3 regions of the Anaerobacillus sp. ABR4_321 genome follow, and region 1 is predicted to be linked to each of the others. Evidence: riboswitches for the same ligand, from Rfam matches in the RefSeq annotation. Region 1 holds a riboswitch; each other region holds the start of a gene.
The links. A riboswitch is a leader RNA that binds a small molecule or an ion and turns the genes downstream of it on or off. The one in region 1 is predicted to bind lysine.

Region 1 (5,746 bases):
TCTCCTTACAACAACCTTAAAGTCTGTAACTTACTCTTCCCAGACTTTCACTTCTTTCATAACATCACCTTGCTTGATGCGAAGAACAGTATCCATTCCTTCTGTTACTTGACCGAATACTGTATGAACACCATCAAGGTGAGGCTGTGGTTCATGTACTAGGAAGAACTGACTACCGCCAGTGTTCTTACCAGCATGAGCCATAGAAAGGGATCCAGCTACATGTTTATGAGGATTACCTTCTGTTTCACAATCGATTGTATAGCCAGGGCCGCCCATACCAGTGCCTGTTGGGTCTCCACCTTGTGCAACGAATCCAGGAATGACACGGTGGAAGTTAACACCGTTATAGAAGCCTTCATTTGCTAGTTTTTCAAAGTTAGCTACAGTGTTTGGCGCTTCTTCTGGGAAGAATTCAATTTGAATTACTTCGCCATTTTCAAATGCGATTGAACCTTTTTTCATTAAAAATATCCTCCTGCGTAAACAATTTGCTTAAAAGCTCTTTCATTATAGCATAAGAGATGCATTTACCATATGAATTAACTTTAGGAAACTATTTTGATATAACCATTTTTTTTAAAGGTCTGTCATATTGAATTAAATCTTCATATGATTCTCTTTCAACTACAAGGCTTGATTCTCCATCTTCTACAAAAACAACAGCTGGCTTTGGTAGTCGATTGTAATTATTCGCCATCGAATACCCATATGCTCCGGTGGAAAAGACAATCATCACGTCCCCTGCGATCGCGCGCTGAAGCTGACAGTCCCAAATCAACATATCACCGGATTCGCAGCACTTTCCTGCGATTGAATACAGGTGATCTTTCGGTTCATTCATTCGATTTACGATCGATGCCTCATACTTTGCGTTATATAAAGCAGGACGAAGATTGTCACTCATCCCCCCATCAACAGCAAGGTAATTCCTTAGTTCCGGAACATTTTTATGAGAGCCAACGGTGTACAATGTAGACCCAGCTTCACCGACAAGAGAGCGGCCAGGTTCAATCCAGATTTCTGGCATCGACATGTTGCTATGCTCGATTTGCTTTTTTACAGCATCCGTCATGGCATCGATGTAGTTCTGAGGAGAGATCGGTTGATCTTCGTGGTTGTATCGAATACCAAACCCGCCACCTAAATTCAGCACCCGGGGCTCATACCCAAACGCTTCATTCCAGCGATGGAGGTAACTATAGATCTTGTCGATCGCCATCACAAATCCTGTCGTTTCAAATATTTGAGATCCGATATGGCAATGAAGGCCAAGCAGGTGAATGTTACTCATTTTTAACGCCGTATCGATCGCTTGCTCTACTTGACCACTCTGTAAATCGAATCCAAACTTTGAATCTTCTTGACCCGTAAGAATATAGTCATGTGTGTGTGCTTCGATCCCAGGCGTTATTCTTAAGAGCACATTCGTTGAAACCTCTTCTTCTGCTGCTAGCTGTTCGAGTAACGAAAGCTCATAAAAGTTATCGACCACAAAACAACCAATCCCAGCTTTTAGAGCCATCCTTATTTCTCTTTCGCTTTTATTGTTACCATGAAAGTGAATCCGGTCGACTGGAAACCCTGCTTGTAAAGCCGTATATAATTCTCCTCCAGAGACAACATCAAGACTCAACCCTTCTTCTTCCGCTAGTTGAATCATCGCAATACAAGAGAATGCTTTACTCGCATACGCAACCTGATAGTTTAATTGCTTTTTCTCGAAAGCCTCTTTAAAGGCTCTTGCTTTCTCTCGAATCAGTGCTACATCATAGACGTACAATGCTGTGCCGTACGTTTTCGCTAGTTCAAACGTATCGACCCCTCCGATTGTATAGTGACCGTTTTCTGAAATTTCTGCTGTGCCAAATAAGTGCACGATATTCTCCCCTCTCGCTTTATTCAGTAAGCGAGCTCCCACTACATAAAAAAACAAACAGCCAACTTATAGATACATTGGCTGTTTTGCTCCGTATCCCCACGAGTTGGATTAGCTCACCACTGCAGTATAGATAACAGTGACAGTCTGCAGCTTATTCAACTACAGCCCAGCAGAAAAAGGATGGACCTTCTTCCACTTCGGCAATTCGACCTTTCAGATACCATCATCGCAACCCATTATATGCTCAGATATCGTACTCATTCTCATTGCGCCTCTATCCCCATTACATTCAATGAGGTCTATTCTATTAAAAATTAAATTATCACACTTTTTAAGATTCAGCAAGTGGTTCGTCCTCTTGCTTCTTTTTATTTTGAGGCTGTGTAATACTCGGTCTAAGCTTCGTCAATGGCACTGAGACTCTGATTAGAATCTGTAAGAACGCCTTTGCGTTAAATGGGACGAACGGCCACAAATACGGTGTATTGAGCGGGCGTAAACTTATTAAAAACAATATCGTCAAAGTAACGCCGATCATGTAGCCTGGGACTCGGAAGAAATAGACGAGAAACAATAATAAGAGCCTGATCAATTTGTTTGCGATTGCAAGCTCATAGCTTGGGGTCGCATAAGAACCGATTGCCGCGATCGACACATAAAGAATGACCTCTGGTACGAATAGACCAACGTCGATGGCGATTTGTCCAATTAGAACCGCTGCGATTAAGCCCATAGCTGTTGAAAGTGGCGTAGGAGTATGGATGGCGGCCATCCTCAAAGTCTCTATACCGAGTTCGGCTAGTACGATTTGAACGAATATCGGAACATTGGTTTTCTCATTCGGTCCGATGAAATCGATCGTTTTTGGAAGTAGTTCCGGTTCATATACGAATAGTAGCCATAGTGGCAAAAGAAGCAATGCAGCAAGCATACCACCAAATCGTACCCATCTAAGAAACGCTCCCGCTAGAGGTGCTTCTCTGTATTCTTCCGCATGCTGAACGTGATGGAAAAATGTCGTAGGCGTGATGATGACACTCGGTGAAGTATCTACGATGATCAGCACATGACCTTCTAATAAATGAGACGCTGCAACGTCGGGTCTTTCCGTATACCTCACCAGAGGGAATGGATTCCCTGCTTGATGCACCAAAAATTCTTCTATCGCTTTATCAGCCATCGGTAGACCATCGATATTGATCTCTTTTAACTTTTTCGTTACGATTTCGACTAGGTTAGGATTTGCCACATCCTCTATATACGTTATGCAAATATCTGTTTTAGAACGTTCTCCAACTTGCATGATCACATTCCTAAGTTTTCCATCACGTATTCTACGACGTGTTAACGCTGTATTTTCAATGATATTCTCTGTGTACCCATCTCTCGAACCGCGGATGACCTTTTCTGTATCGGGCTCTTGTGGTGTTCTGCCAGGATACTTACGAACGTCAATAATGTATGCCTGTTCTTCGCCTTCCATAAAAACAGCGATTAACCCTGAGAGAACTTGATCTACGACTTCATCAAAGGTAGTTACTGTCGACACTTGCTGATGTGGCAAGTGATTATGAATCACTTTTTCAAACTGCGCAGTCAGACGATGATGTTCGTCTGTATACATCAATTCACGCATGATTTCTACTATGATAGATGTATCACAAAGTCCTGTACAGTAGTAAAAGTACACTTCTTTGTTTAATATTCTTATTTTCCGAACGCCTACGTCGAAACTCTTCCCAATACCAATCGACTTTTCCATGAACTTTTCATTTTCTTTTATCTTTTTAAAGATTTTTTGTTTATCCTTCGTTGTTGAACTCATCTATTCCACTCCTTTCTAGAAGAATTTGGACCGCTTTCCTCGTAATCGGTGACCCTTTTGACGGATCATCATAACCTGACATCTTACCAATATCACCAACTCCCACAACAATTGGAAGGTCCAATTTATCAAGGATAGATACCGTGTCTCCATCGATCCTCCCGATTTCCATATCAGGAAGCCCGTTTTTATCGACGCCAAAATGGGTAAGCTCCCCAAACCGGTCGATGGAAACATCCACTTTCGTCCATTCAGAAAAATGGGTTCTCGATGCCACAGCGATCGCTCCTAAAACCTCGATATCCGCATCAGAAGCTACATACTGCATCGCAAGTTCGCCGTATCCTTCACCTTGGTAGCCACTGTCATCAAACATGACAAACACTGGGTCATGAGGGGTTTCAGAAATGAGTGATACGATTTCGTATCCAGCAAGCGGGGTAGGGTTACCAGCCGATTGACTGATACATCTTCCGCCAAGTTCTGAGGCTACTGTTTCAATAGCCTGTTGCGCATATAGATCACCGTCAGTAACAAAAATAACCCTCCGCTTTGTATTCATATCTTCACCCCTTTGGTTTAAACAGTATGGCAACGATAAAACCGAATACGATCGCTGACGAAATACCAGCTGAAGTTAATTGAAAAATCCCCATCCCAATGCCGATAAAGCCGTGTTCTTCACCTTTTTGCATGGCTCCATGGAGCAAAGAATGACCAAAGCTTGTGATCGGAACGGTTGCTCCTGCCCCCGCAAATTCGATCAGCTTATCATAAATTCCAAATCCGTCTAATATCGCACCGGAGACGACGAAGGACGACATAACGTGTGCAGGTGTTAATTTAAAAATGTCTAATAAAAGTTGACCTATCACACAGATAGCTCCTCCGACAGCAAATGCAAGGAAATATTCCATTATTGACCACTTCCTATTCTTTCAAAAACTACAGCATGTGCAATGGCTGGCATGCTTTCTTTCTGTTGAACCATCACGGGACTATGAAGGCACCCTGTTGCAACGACTAAAATCTTGTTGTAGCGCCCTTTTTTCAATAGATCCATAAGATGCCCATACGTTACAACAGCAGAACACGCACATCCACTGCCTCCTGCAAACACTTCTTCTTGATCTGGGCGATAGACCATCAATCCACAGTCATTGTGGTTATTGGTGATGTCATATCCATCTTCTAACAGCAGGTCTCTGACGATTGGTGACCCGACAGCTGATAAGTCACCAGTAGCGATCAAATCGTATTCAGTCGGCTCAATATCAAGATCTTTAAAGTGTGTAGCGATCGTATCGGCTGCAGCAGGCGCCATCGCAGATCCCATATCGAATGGGTCTTTCACCCCCCAATCCACCACTCTTCCAACTGTCGCTGCAGTAATTCTGATATCAGAAGCATCAGTACTGATTAAAACGGCACCTGCACCTGTTACTGTCGCGGTTGCAGTTCCTGGCTTTTGGCCTCCATATTCAGTAGGGTACCGAAACTGCCTTTCAGCAGTCGCATTATGACTACTAACCCCAGCTACAGCAGATGTCGCAAAACCTCCCTCTACTAAAGAGGATGCTACTGCAAGGGATTCCATTGAGGTCGAGCATGCCCCGAATACACCTAGGAAGGGAATTTGTAGTGCCCTTGCAGAATAGGTCGCACTTACGATCTGATTTAAAAGATCTCCAGACACATAAATGTCTACATCTTCTTTAGAAAAACCTTTTTTGCTTAAACAGTTCGTAATCGAGTCTTCCAGAAGCTTTCTTTCGGCTAACTCCCAATTCTCCTCATTACAATGAAGATTGTCATAGGTCACATCGAAACATTCACCTAAAGGACCTTCAGCCTCCTTAGGACCAACTGCTGTGCCAACAGATTGTACATATACGTTAGAGAACTTCCACGTTTGTTTTCCAATTTTCATTCGACTCTCTCCTTACTTACAACAACGCTCTGAAAATTAGCCGGACAATTCCTACCAAATAAGCTGCAACAACCCCGAAAACGATGACAGACCCAGCGAGCTTAAACAT
Region 2 (5,746 bases), 800 kb from region 1:
AAGACCAATTTTCTTGCTGTTACAAATGAAAATGGCTACATCATGTGTGGAGCACTGGATATTGCGTTACTTAATGAAAAGTTAAGTGATCGCAAAATCATTGCAGGCAGAGCTGTTGGTGTAAGGTCTATCGAACAGCTGCTAGAAGCACCACTTGAATCTGTAACGCTTGAAGCAGAGGCAAGGGGCATCAAAGTAGGAACCATCGGAAGAGATGCGATGCTCAAAATGTTATAAGAAAAACCACAGCTTGCGGGCTGTGGTTTTTCTTTAGGGAAAATATGTCCATACTTCTTTCCTTCTTCGCATATACATGTTGAGGAGAAGGGAGGATATTGGCTTGTTCCGAACTCGAAGAAGGTTCATTCGAAAAGGTCCGCTTCCTTTTCGATATGTGTTTGTTATCTCGTTCATTCTATTTATTTTTATGACAGTTCAAGGACTATGGATCGTTGAAAAAGGTATTAAGCCTACTCTTATCGAAATAGCTAGAACAGAAACGAACCGAATCGCAACACTCGCGATTAACCAGGCCATCAACAAAAAAATCGTTGAAGAAGCAGATAGCACAGAAGAGCTGATCAAAAAAGAAACGGTTAACCAAGTAGATATCGTCCAAATTAACCAAAGCGCTGTAAATAAAGTACTTGCTCAATCGACAGATAAAGTGCAAAAGTTCTTAAAGAGCGTTGAAGATAACTCGATCGATTATTGGGCAGAGGAAAATGGGGTCGAGCTTCAAGTTGATGAAGATGTACCATTAAGTAAAGGAATCATCCATAACATTCCGATTGGGCAAGCGTTTAACAATACGTTACTCGCGAACTTTGGACCAAAAGTTCCTGTGAGATTTACAGCGATTGGAGAAGTAAAGTCTGATATCAAACATAACATTCAGCAAGTAGGGATCAACAACACTTGGGTTGATATTCGCGTCCATATCGAAGTGCATGTGAAAATCGTTATTCCATTTGCTACAGATTCAGATGTCGTCACAACGGATATTCCTGTTATTGCAACGTTTATAAAGGGAGATGTGCCGAACTTCTACAATAATGGATCTGGTACAGGATTGCCTGATCCGGCTATCGATATTGGAGGAATGGAATAAATTGTGTTTGCATAGCACTTAGAACTAAGCTATAATAACGAATTGTATTAAACTAAATAATGTTCCTTATCTTATACGATGAGGTAGAGGAGCAGATACTCATAAGTACGTGTTGGGAGAATGACATCTATGATCAGCATCGAAAGGGAGATCTGCCGAAGCAGAAATAATCGTCACATTATTTTTGTTGGGGCGACATTGAATAAATGTCGAACTGTCATTATGAGGCTTACTTATAATGGAGAACTACTGATCGGGATGGACACTTGACATTGTAACCGCAAAACGGGCAATGATAGGACCATATCCTTTCATTGGCCGTTTTTTTGTTTATCCAAAAGTAGTGAACCATAACTTGAAAAGGATGGTGAATATGGAAAATACGATTTATTCGATTATTCCGCCGCTCATCGCATTATTGATGGTAGTGGCAACCAGGAAGGTATTGCCTTCACTAGGGGTGGGAATTATCCTTGGTGCGTTGATGATCAACGACTGGAGTATTGGTGGTTCTATTAAAGAAATCTATACGATTGTGAAGGGCATTTTTATTTCTGACGGTGGGTTAAATACCTGGAACATGTATATTATTTTCTTCTTACTTCTATTAGGCATGATGACTGCATTTATTTCAATTTCAGGTGGTAGCCGAGCGTTCGGTGAGTGGGCCATGAAACGAGTGAAAACGCGAACTGGTGCTCAGATCGTTACTGCAGTCTTTGGAGTTATTATTTTTATCGATGATTACTTCAATTCTCTAGCGGTTGGGAATGTTAGTCGTCCTATTACAGACAGGCACAAAGTTTCGAGAGCCAAGCTTTCTTACATCATCGATTCAACTGCTGCCCCGATGTGTATCATTTCCCCTATTTCTAGCTGGGGAGCTTATATTATTGCAATTATAGGTGGTATTCTTACTACACATAGCATCGTTGGTGTTGGTGCTTTAGAAGCTTTCATAAAAATGATTCCTATGAATTTATATGCGATCTTCGCACTTGGAATGGTTTTCTTCGTAAGCTATTTCGATATTAACCTTAAGGCAATGAGAGTTCATGAAAACCGTGCACAAAAAACAGGAGAAGTACTCGACCCTTCAAAAGGTGCTGTACCAGGGGAAACAACTGGCTTACCTGAAAGTGATAAGGGGAAAGTAGCAGATCTTGCTTGGCCAATCATTATGCTGATCGCAGGTACGGTCATCTTTATGATCATCACAGGTATTCAGGCAGTGAGTGGAACGGATGCTGCCGTAACGCCGTTAACGATTTTTGAAAATACAGATGTTGCAGCTTCGTTATTATACGGTGGTTTGATCGGTTTAGGTACGTCTCTAGTGTTCTTCTTCTTTAAGAACATGGGAGGAGCAGCGTTTGGAAAAGGTGTCGTTGAAGGAATCAAATCGATGCTTCCTGCAGTTTACATCCTTCTCTTTGCATGGACGTTGATCGAGATTATCGGAACACTTGGAACAGGTAAATATCTAGCTGGTCTAGTTGATCAGCATATAGCCATCGGTTTTCTTCCAGCAATCTTGTTCTTATTAGCAGGCGTAATGGCATTTGCTACTGGAACATCATGGGGAACATTCGGTATTATGCTTCCGATTGCTGGAGAAATCGCTGCTGCGACAGACCCAACCTATATGCTACCTGTACTAGCCGCTGTACTAGCGGGAGCGGTGTTTGGAGATCACTGCTCGCCGATTTCTGATACAACGATCCTTTCTTCTACAGGCGCGGGAAGCCATCATATCGACCATGTGTTGACACAGCTTCCTTATGCTCTGACTGTAGCTGGAATCGCGCTCGTAGGCTATCTTGTACTTGGGTTTACAGGAAGCTCGATTGCTGGGCTGCTTGCAACAGCAGTAGTTTTTGCGGTTGTTGTCTATATACTAAAAACAAAATACGAAAATCGTACGGTTGAAGCCGTTAACGAATAATCGAACAGGGGGGACCATCCTCCTGTTTTTTTTATGTCATCCTACAAAAAAGGGGTGTTTTTGGCTAATTTTCGAAGTGATTTTACAAATTATCTGAAAGATTGCTTTGACATGGCCAATAGTACTAGATATACTATAAACAAAATAATCAGAATTTAATTAAAAATCTAAACCTTTTTCTGGAAGGAGGAGAACAAGGAGAAGGGTTACAACGTCTAAGGGGGTAATACTAGTGGAAAAAAGAGCTCAGTGGGGAACGAGAGCTGGCTTTATCTTAGCAGCTGTTGGTTCTGCAATCGGACTAGGTAACATTTGGAGGTTTCCAGCCGTTGCATATGACAACGGTGGAGGGGCATTTTTTATACCATATTTATTTGCACTAATAACTGCGGGTATTCCGATTCTTATTTTGGAGTTTACGATTGGCCATAAGTTCAGAGGTTCAGCTCCGCTTTCGTTCTTCAGAATGAATAAAAAGACCGAATGGCTCGGTTGGTGGGGCGTTATTGTTGCGTTTGTTATTTCTACGTATTATGCGGTCATTATAGGTTGGGCAATTTCTTATAGCTATTTTGCATTCAATTTGAGCTGGGGTTCAGACACAGAAGGCTTCCTATTCAATGACTATCTGCAGCTGACTGTTAATCCTGGTGAAACAGGTAGCCTTGTGCCAGGAGTATTCATTCCGCTTGTGGCAGTTTGGATTATTACGCTAGGCGTTCTTCTTGCAGGGGTTAAGAAAGGAATCGAACGTGCGAACAAAATCTTTATCCCTACGTTGATCGTGCTTTTCTTAATCATCGTAATTAGAGCTGTGACGCTTCCTGGGGCAGCTGAAGGTTTAAGTGCATTCTTTACACCGAATTTTGACTCCATTACGTCCGGTAGTGTTTGGGTAGCAGCGTATGGACAGATCTTCTTCAGTTTATCGATTGCTTTTGCTATTATGATTACGTATTCAAGCTATCTTCCGAAGAAATCTGATATTACGAACAATGCGTTTATTACAGGGTTTGGTAACTCTTCATTCGAGCTTTTAGCAGGTATCGGAGTATTCTCCGCATTAGGATTTATGGCTACTCAACAAGGTCTAGGTGTCGATGAAGTTGTAAGCGGAGGAGTCGGACTAGCGTTCGTCGTATTCCCTCAAATTATCAATGAGTTCCCTGCACTGAATGGTATGTTTGGATTCCTTTTCTTTGCATCACTCGTACTTGCTGGATTATCTTCACTAATCTCAATTTCAGAAACGTACGTTGCTGGTATCTCTGAAAAGTTTGGCATTTCTCGTACGAAAGCTGTATTGATCGGTGGTGGTGTCGCATCACTCATCTCGATCTTGTTCGCGACACAAGGTGGATTGTTCTTCCTAGATGCAGCGGATTACTTCATCAATCAGTTTGGTATTGCGTTTGTAGGTCTTGTAGAAGTCGTCGTAGTAGCATGGTTCCTACGTCAGCTTCCTGGTCTTGAAAATCATGCCAATGGCATTTCTGACATTCCGCTAAACTATTGGTGGAAAGCATGTCTTGGGGTCATCACTCCAATCGTGCTCGGCTACATGATGTTCGATCTATTTAAAACGAACCTTCTTAAAGAATTTGAAACTGAAACAGGAAACTATGGAGGATACACAGATGGCTTCATCCTATATAGTGGCTGGTTCGTAGCTGGATTTGCTCTTCTTGTTGGTATCCTATTCAGCGTAAAGAAATGGGACGCTAAAGTAGAACAGGAAAAGTATAAGGAGGTAAGTTAATATGGGTGGTAGCGCAATTTTCATGATGATTGTTGGGATTGTCATTATATGGGGAGGCCTTGTAGCAAGCATCTTAAATGCTGTTCGAGTCTCTAAAAACCAATAGATCAAAAAAGGAAGAACTAACGTTGTGGCGTTAGTTCTTCTTTTTGTATGATCGCTCTTGTCTTTCCCACAATCGTAATGATGGATAAGGGTCGTAGGACCATTCGGTTCTACCATTATCTTTATAGATGCCATAGTGAAGGTGAGGAGGGAACTTACCAGCAGTGCCTTTTGGTCCATAACCAGAACTACCTACATAACCGATTATTTCCCCTGGCTGTACGACGCTTCCTTTGTCGATCCCTTTCTCAAAGCCATTCAAATGTGCATAGTAGTGGTAATTTCCGTTTATGTCTCGAATTCCGATTCTCCAACCTCCATAGCGGTTCCAACCTTTTGTTTCAACTGTTCCATAGCTTGTTGCTTTAACAGGAACACCGTACGAAGCAAAGATATCGGTTCCTTCATGAATGCGAAGTCCTCCCCAGCCTCGACGATCCCCCCACGTACTGCGATAGCTGTAATTCGCAGTTAACGGTACTGGAAAGGCATGTTTCTCGAGCTTCAACGTATTGAACGTTTTATAAACTAAGCTATTGCTTGTGATTGTTCTAACGGCTTGATCTCGCTGATAGTAGTCCCACAAACCAATACGAATATCTTCCATATCCGTCCCATACTGTTGTAGAAACGAGCCTATCGTAAAGAGCAAGTCTTCATCATCTGTTCGTGTTGCTTTGCCATCTTCATTTCCATCTAAACCGATCCCTCCAAAGAAAGAGATCGCTTCTGGGGATGAGTCATCTTTATTTGGGTTAGTAGCTCCAGCCCATTTCTCTGGTGAAATGTTGATGGCGATCGACCCGGTTTCTCTAGGAATATCATT
Region 3 (5,746 bases), 400 kb from region 1:
TCCCTGAGATCCGCTGCATATAAAACATCCAATTTCGTAGATAGCCATATCTACTTACGTTATTCTTGGATTGAAATGCGATATAAACACCATAAATCGCATGGAATAATAGCGGTAAGAAAATAACAAAGATTTCAAGGAGATACCTGAATGGTAAAGATTCCATGAAATGAGCAGCTTCGTTAAATGCCTCTGGACCTCTCGTTGCGAAGTGGTTTACTGTTAGATGCTGCGTAACATAGAGTCCCAGCGGAATTACTCCTAGAAGCGAATGCAATTTTCGGCTGACAAAGTCTCGACTTGCGGCCATGTTTTGTGTGTCCCCCTTTTAAGTTGTTAAGCTACCATCTGCCACTGCATATTCTACTATAAAAGCCTTTGCATGCACAGAAATCATCGCTTTCTGTCGATTTATATGTGACATATTCATTGTACTCCCATCATTTAGGAGCGTCAAGAAAACGCGTACATTTTGAGTTTTCTAAATTCCTAGATGAAATTTGCTAGGATATTATTCCTCTCTTTTCCTGTATGTATGGAGGAATCGCTTCCAAACCGTTATAATGATATGAGACGAATTGGAGGAGTTTATGTTTAAAAAGCGCACGAATACCATCGATTATAGTCATGAAGTAACCACAACAGCTTTTGGATATGAGCTTTTTAGAGAAGTTCTTCTTCCTGAGCTATTAGGGACTGAACAAGCGAACATTCTTTATTGGACTGGTAAAGATATCGCGAGAAAATTCCCTCTATCTACGAGAGAAGAAATCGAGCAATTTTTTAAAGATGCAGGATGGGGTGCTCTAACCATCGCACAAGAAAAAAAGAATGAGGTCTCTTACTTACTTCAGTCACCATTAATAGAAGAAAGAAAAAAAACTAGTCGAAATGATTGTTATCAGTTAGAAGCTGGTTTTCTTGCTGAACAATTTCAATACATGCTGCAGTGCATAACGGAAGCTTATGAAACGAGCAAGAAAAACGAAATCCAAATCACAATCAAATGGGATCCGAAAGATAAAATCGAATCATGATTGTAAAAAGGGAGGCCAAGGTGGCCTCCTTATTTTTTTATAACTGCTTAACTGGTGTTCTTTCATCCAACTGGAATTGATCGTGTAATGTCTCGATCGCATAGATCATTTTATCCTCAGGTACGATTGTAGATACCTTAATTTCAGATGTGCTTACCATTTTGATCTCAACATCATGTTCAGCAAGAACTTCAAACATCTGTGCAGCTACACCGGGATTTGAGATCATACCTGATCCAACGATGGATACTTTCGAAAGTCCAGACTCATAGAAAATGTTTTCATATGGTAGTTTGACTTCAAGGCGACGCAGAACATCTAGCGTTAACTCAAGTGAAGCTGTTTCGATTGAGAACGATATACTCGTCGTATTCTTCTCACTCGTACTCTGAATGATGATATCTACATTAATTCCATTCGATGCAAGGGATGAAAACAACGATGGAAGTGTCGTGATTTCATTCGGAAGACCAGATATCGTTATTTTTGTCACATTGCTTTCGAACGCAAGCCCTCTCACTACCAAATTCTGTTCCATGGATGCGACCTCCTCAATTATGGTTCCTACTTCGTTTGTAAAACTTGAGCGTACCTCGAGTGGAATATTATAATTCTTCGCGAACTCCACCGCTCTAGGATGAAGAACCCCCGCACCAAGGTTTGCCAATTCGAGCATTTCATCATAAGAAATCGTTGACAGTTTACGGGCGCCTTTTACGTATCTAGGATCAGTTGTATAGACCCCATCTACATCTGTGTATATTTCACATCGCTCTGCTTTCAGTGCAGCCCCGATCGCAACAGCAGTAGTATCAGATCCTCCTCTACCCAATGTCGCGATGTCATCTGTGTCAGAAAGACCCTGGAAGCCAGCAACGATGACGATCTTTCCTTCTGCAAGATGCTGATTCATCCTTTTGGCATCAATATCCAAAATCCTCGCGTTTCCATGGACAGATTCTGTTTTAAGTCCTGCTTGCCACCCTGTAAGTGAGACGGCTTCGTAACCCTTCTCATGAAGCGCCATTGCAAGAAGAGCGGTTGTTACTTGCTCTCCGGTTGTAAGCAGCATGTCTAGTTCTCTTTTGGAGGGATTATTTGTGATGCTTTTTGATAAACCCACTAGTTCATCTGTGGTTTTCCCCATAGCAGAAACAACTGCTACAACTTCATCCCCTGCATCAACTGCTTCAGCAAGCCTCGATGCGACGTTCTTTACTTTTTCGACATCTCCAACAGATGTTCCACCAAATTTCATTACTCGAAGTCCCACTCTCTCCATCCTTTCCACTCTATAACTGTATTTCTCACTCACAACTAGTTTCTTGAATAAGTAATTTAGGCTCTCTATATAGAAAAAAACAACAATGAGAAAAACCTCACTGTTGTTTTCATAATTCAAGAAAACGTCCCTGTGTGAGATAGTCCTCCATTCAACCCCCGGGAAGGAATTGAATGACAGCTCTGCACTTCTTCAATGCAGGTCCAGCTTAAGGTGTATAAGCACCTGTTCGCTTCGGCAAATTCCCCTTTCCACCCACGTCAACAAGTCTTATCACTCTCATTGGGTATACTGATGGTTTTTGCGCCTCTACCATCACTTCAATTTATCGAAGTGTGGAACTATTAAATTTTCACTATTATAACGAACTATGAGTTACGCCGCAATACAATTTCGTAATTAATTTTCTTTTTGTTTGAAACGAGCCATCAATTCTTCAGCAACATTCTTCGGTAAACCAGCCTCTTGTAGACCATCTACGCCAGCTTCCTTCATTTTCTTGATCGATCCAAAATAATTTAAGAGTTTCTTTTTACGCTTCTGTCCGATACCTGGGACTTCATCCAAACTAGATTTCAGCATGGATTTTCCACGGAGCTGACGATGGAACGATATCGCAAAACGGTGGACTTCATCTTGAATTCGCTGAAGTAAATAGAACTCCTGACTATTTCTAGGAAGGTACACATCCTCTGGAGGGTCTCCGATCAATAAGTGGGATGTTCGGTGCTTCTCATCTTTCGTTAACGAACAAACCGGAATATCTAGACCAAGCTCATTTTCTAGAACGTCTTTTGATGCTTGAATCTGAGCGATGCCGCCATCGATAATAATTAAATCTGGGAGTGGTCCATCTTCTTTAAGTAACCTTGTGTATCTTCTCCTAACGACCTCTTTCATCGAGCCAACATCGTTTGGACCCTCTACTGTTTTTATCTTGTATTTTCGATATTCATTCTTCTTCGGTTTACCATCTAAAAACACAACCATCGCTGAAACCGGGTTTGTTCCTTGAATATTCGAATTATCGAATGCCTCTATTCGAAGAGGTGCTTCTATTCCTAATTGTTCACCAAGGTTCTCAACCGCATTGATCGTTCTTTTCTCATCTCGCTCAATCAGAGAAAACTTTTCATTGAGTGCGATGTTAGCATTCTTTATCGTCAATTCAACTAGCTCTTTCTTCTTTCCTCTTTTCGGCTGTTGTACTGGGATGTGAAGAAGATCTTCTGCTAATTGAGCATCGATTGTATTAGGTAAAAGGATCTCCTTAGGCTTAGGGTGGTTCTTCTGTAGATAAAACTGACCAAGGTATGTTAAAAAGTCCTCCTCAGGCTCATTATAGAACGGGAAGAGCGAGACATCTCGTTCTATGAGTTTCCCCTGACGGACAAAGAAGACCTGAACACACATCCAGCCTTTATCAAAACTATATCCAAAGATATCACGATCGAGGCCATCGTTTGTTTGAATCGTTTGAGCTTCCATCACTTTTTCAATATGGTACATGAGATCACGGTATTCCTTCGCACGCTCAAAGTCCAGGTTTTCAGAAGCGCTCACCATCTTACGTTCTAAATCCTGTTTGACCTCATGGTGACCACCATTTAAAAACTTCGTGATCCCGTCGATCATTTCTTTGTTCTGCTCTTTCGTAACTTCTTTTACACAAGGCGCAAGACACTGGCCGATGTGGTAATACAAACAGACTCGATCTGGCATCTTTCGGCACTTTCTGAGCGGATAGATACGATCGAGCAATTTCTTTGTAGCACTCGCAGCATAAGCATTCGGATATGGACCAAAGTACTTACCTTTGTCTTTTTTTATTTTTCTTGTTGTGATGAGTCGAGGTTGTTCTTCAGCCGTAATCTTGATATATGGATAGCTCTTATCATCTTTCAGCATCACATTATATTTTGGATCATGTTTCTTTATTAGATTTAGTTCAAGGATAAGTGCTTCTAAATCAGTTGAAGTAACGATATATTCGAAGTCGCGGATCTCTCCAACTAGCCTCTGCGTCTTACCATCATGTGCTCCTGAAAAATAGGAACGCACTCGGTTCTTAAGTACCTTTGCCTTTCCAACATAAATAATCGTCCCTTGACGATCTTTCATCAAATAACAGCCAGGCTGATCGGGTAGAACAGCTAGCTTATTTTTCAAAAATTGTTCCACGCTATCTCACCTCTCTACCCATTCAAGGCGCATCTATGTTCCCCTATTGTATCATAATGCCTATCGCTTATACTCGTACAAAACAATTTCGTGATAGACAGGATCGTACATCTTATCGGAATAATACGCTCCGACCTTTGTGACCGATTTTCTTATCGGTGCCCCTTGCTGTTCAAACCCCTTCACGACACGATCCGTTAAAAATATTCTTCTCTCATCGTAATAAGGTATTTCTGACAAGAAGGTTTCATATGTGAATACACGGTCATGTTCATACTGAACGTCCAGATAATCCATTACCCTTGTTTCCTCCCAGGTATACACCATGATAGGCTCTTCTATTTCCGAGAGAAAACTACTCAACTGATGGACAGCGGCGGGGTGCTGAGCTTCTCTCATCATTGTGAACGTTCCAAAAGATTGAAAGAGTAGCAACATCACCAAACCAAGCTTCACTAGATGTGCCCTGAAACCTTCTGAATACTTAGTAGTGAATAATAATACCGCAAACAAAACCATTCCAGGTAATGGAAGGATGTGTCTTGGTTTATCAATATTCTGCGCAAACAACGCCCACAAGAAGTATAGAGCAAACATGATTCCATATGTCCATTGAAACGGGGTGATGCTTTGTCTGCTAACTTTGTTCAATAATAAAATAAAACCAATTATCATAATAGTAATCATTGCTGCAATGTAGAGCCTTTGTCCTGCAAGTCCAACCCAGCCTATATTGGTTACGACGAGTTCGTAGCTTCTTATCCATAGTGGAGAAGTTGTCGATACAGCACTACCTCCCCATTCTTGAAAATGTCCGGAGGAAAATCCAAGTGCTAGTTCTAAGAATGCAGTGATTCCTCCTTCTGAAGCAGCTAGTCCTACAACCCAAATAAGCTGAAAACAAATCGCAATAAAAAGATGAACACTGATAAACAAAGCATATGTTTTGTTAGAAGTGTAGCTAGATCTCCTACTTATTAGGAGAAGGATTAACCCGATTCCAAATGGTAGATATGATAATCGAATTCCTAGCAGAATGCTTAATAAAAATGAGGGTAATAACAAAACAAATGAAGACGCTTTACGTTGGAAGGCAACATGTAAACCCCAGATGTACCACCATAGAATCCCAACCGCGGCTGCTTCACTCATAGGCTGAATGGACATTACGTTCAAGAAAACCATCGACTGAAGTACACCAACGATCAGTACGCTGATCGTTTTTGAAAGGATATTGCGGCTTAAG

Region 2: linked by a shared signal. The riboswitch ahead of ACXADT_RS07590 (Na+/H+ antiporter NhaC family protein) and the one ahead of lysA (diaminopimelate decarboxylase) in region 1 are both predicted to bind lysine.
Region 3: linked by a shared signal. The riboswitch ahead of ACXADT_RS09555 (aspartate kinase) and the one ahead of lysA (diaminopimelate decarboxylase) in region 1 are both predicted to bind lysine.

The regions. Positions count from the first base shown of each region.
Region 1 covers NZ_JBSWTK010000001.1:2,260,104-2,265,849, reverse strand. The annotation lists gene ACXADT_RS11720 (peptidylprolyl isomerase) at 31-465, opposite strand; gene lysA (diaminopimelate decarboxylase) at 557-1,879, opposite strand; lysine riboswitch at 1,984-2,167, opposite strand; gene ACXADT_RS11710 (spore germination protein) at 2,214-3,707, opposite strand; gene spoVAEA (stage V sporulation protein SpoVABEA) at 3,685-4,269, opposite strand; gene spoVAE (stage V sporulation protein AE) at 4,274-4,624, opposite strand; gene spoVAD (stage V sporulation protein AD) at 4,624-5,637, opposite strand; gene spoVAC (stage V sporulation protein AC) at 5,654-5,746, opposite strand, start outside.
Region 2 covers NZ_JBSWTK010000001.1:1,461,732-1,467,477, forward strand. The annotation lists gene ACXADT_RS07580 (YunC family protein) at 1-237, shown strand, start outside; gene yunB (sporulation protein YunB) at 341-1,111, shown strand; lysine riboswitch at 1,188-1,368, shown strand; gene ACXADT_RS07590 (Na+/H+ antiporter NhaC family protein) at 1,485-3,056, shown strand; gene ACXADT_RS07595 (sodium-dependent transporter) at 3,289-4,815, shown strand; gene ACXADT_RS07600 (methionine/alanine import family NSS transporter small subunit) at 4,817-4,921, shown strand; gene ACXADT_RS07605 (M23 family metallopeptidase) at 4,952-5,746, opposite strand, start outside.
Region 3 covers NZ_JBSWTK010000001.1:1,858,673-1,864,418, reverse strand. The annotation lists gene ACXADT_RS09565 (succinate dehydrogenase cytochrome b558 subunit) at 1-310, opposite strand, end outside; gene ACXADT_RS09560 (YslB family protein) at 591-1,037, shown strand; gene ACXADT_RS09555 (aspartate kinase) at 1,075-2,310, opposite strand; lysine riboswitch at 2,452-2,639, opposite strand; gene uvrC (excinuclease ABC subunit UvrC) at 2,719-4,440, opposite strand; gene ACXADT_RS09545 (hypothetical protein) at 4,561-5,746, opposite strand, start outside.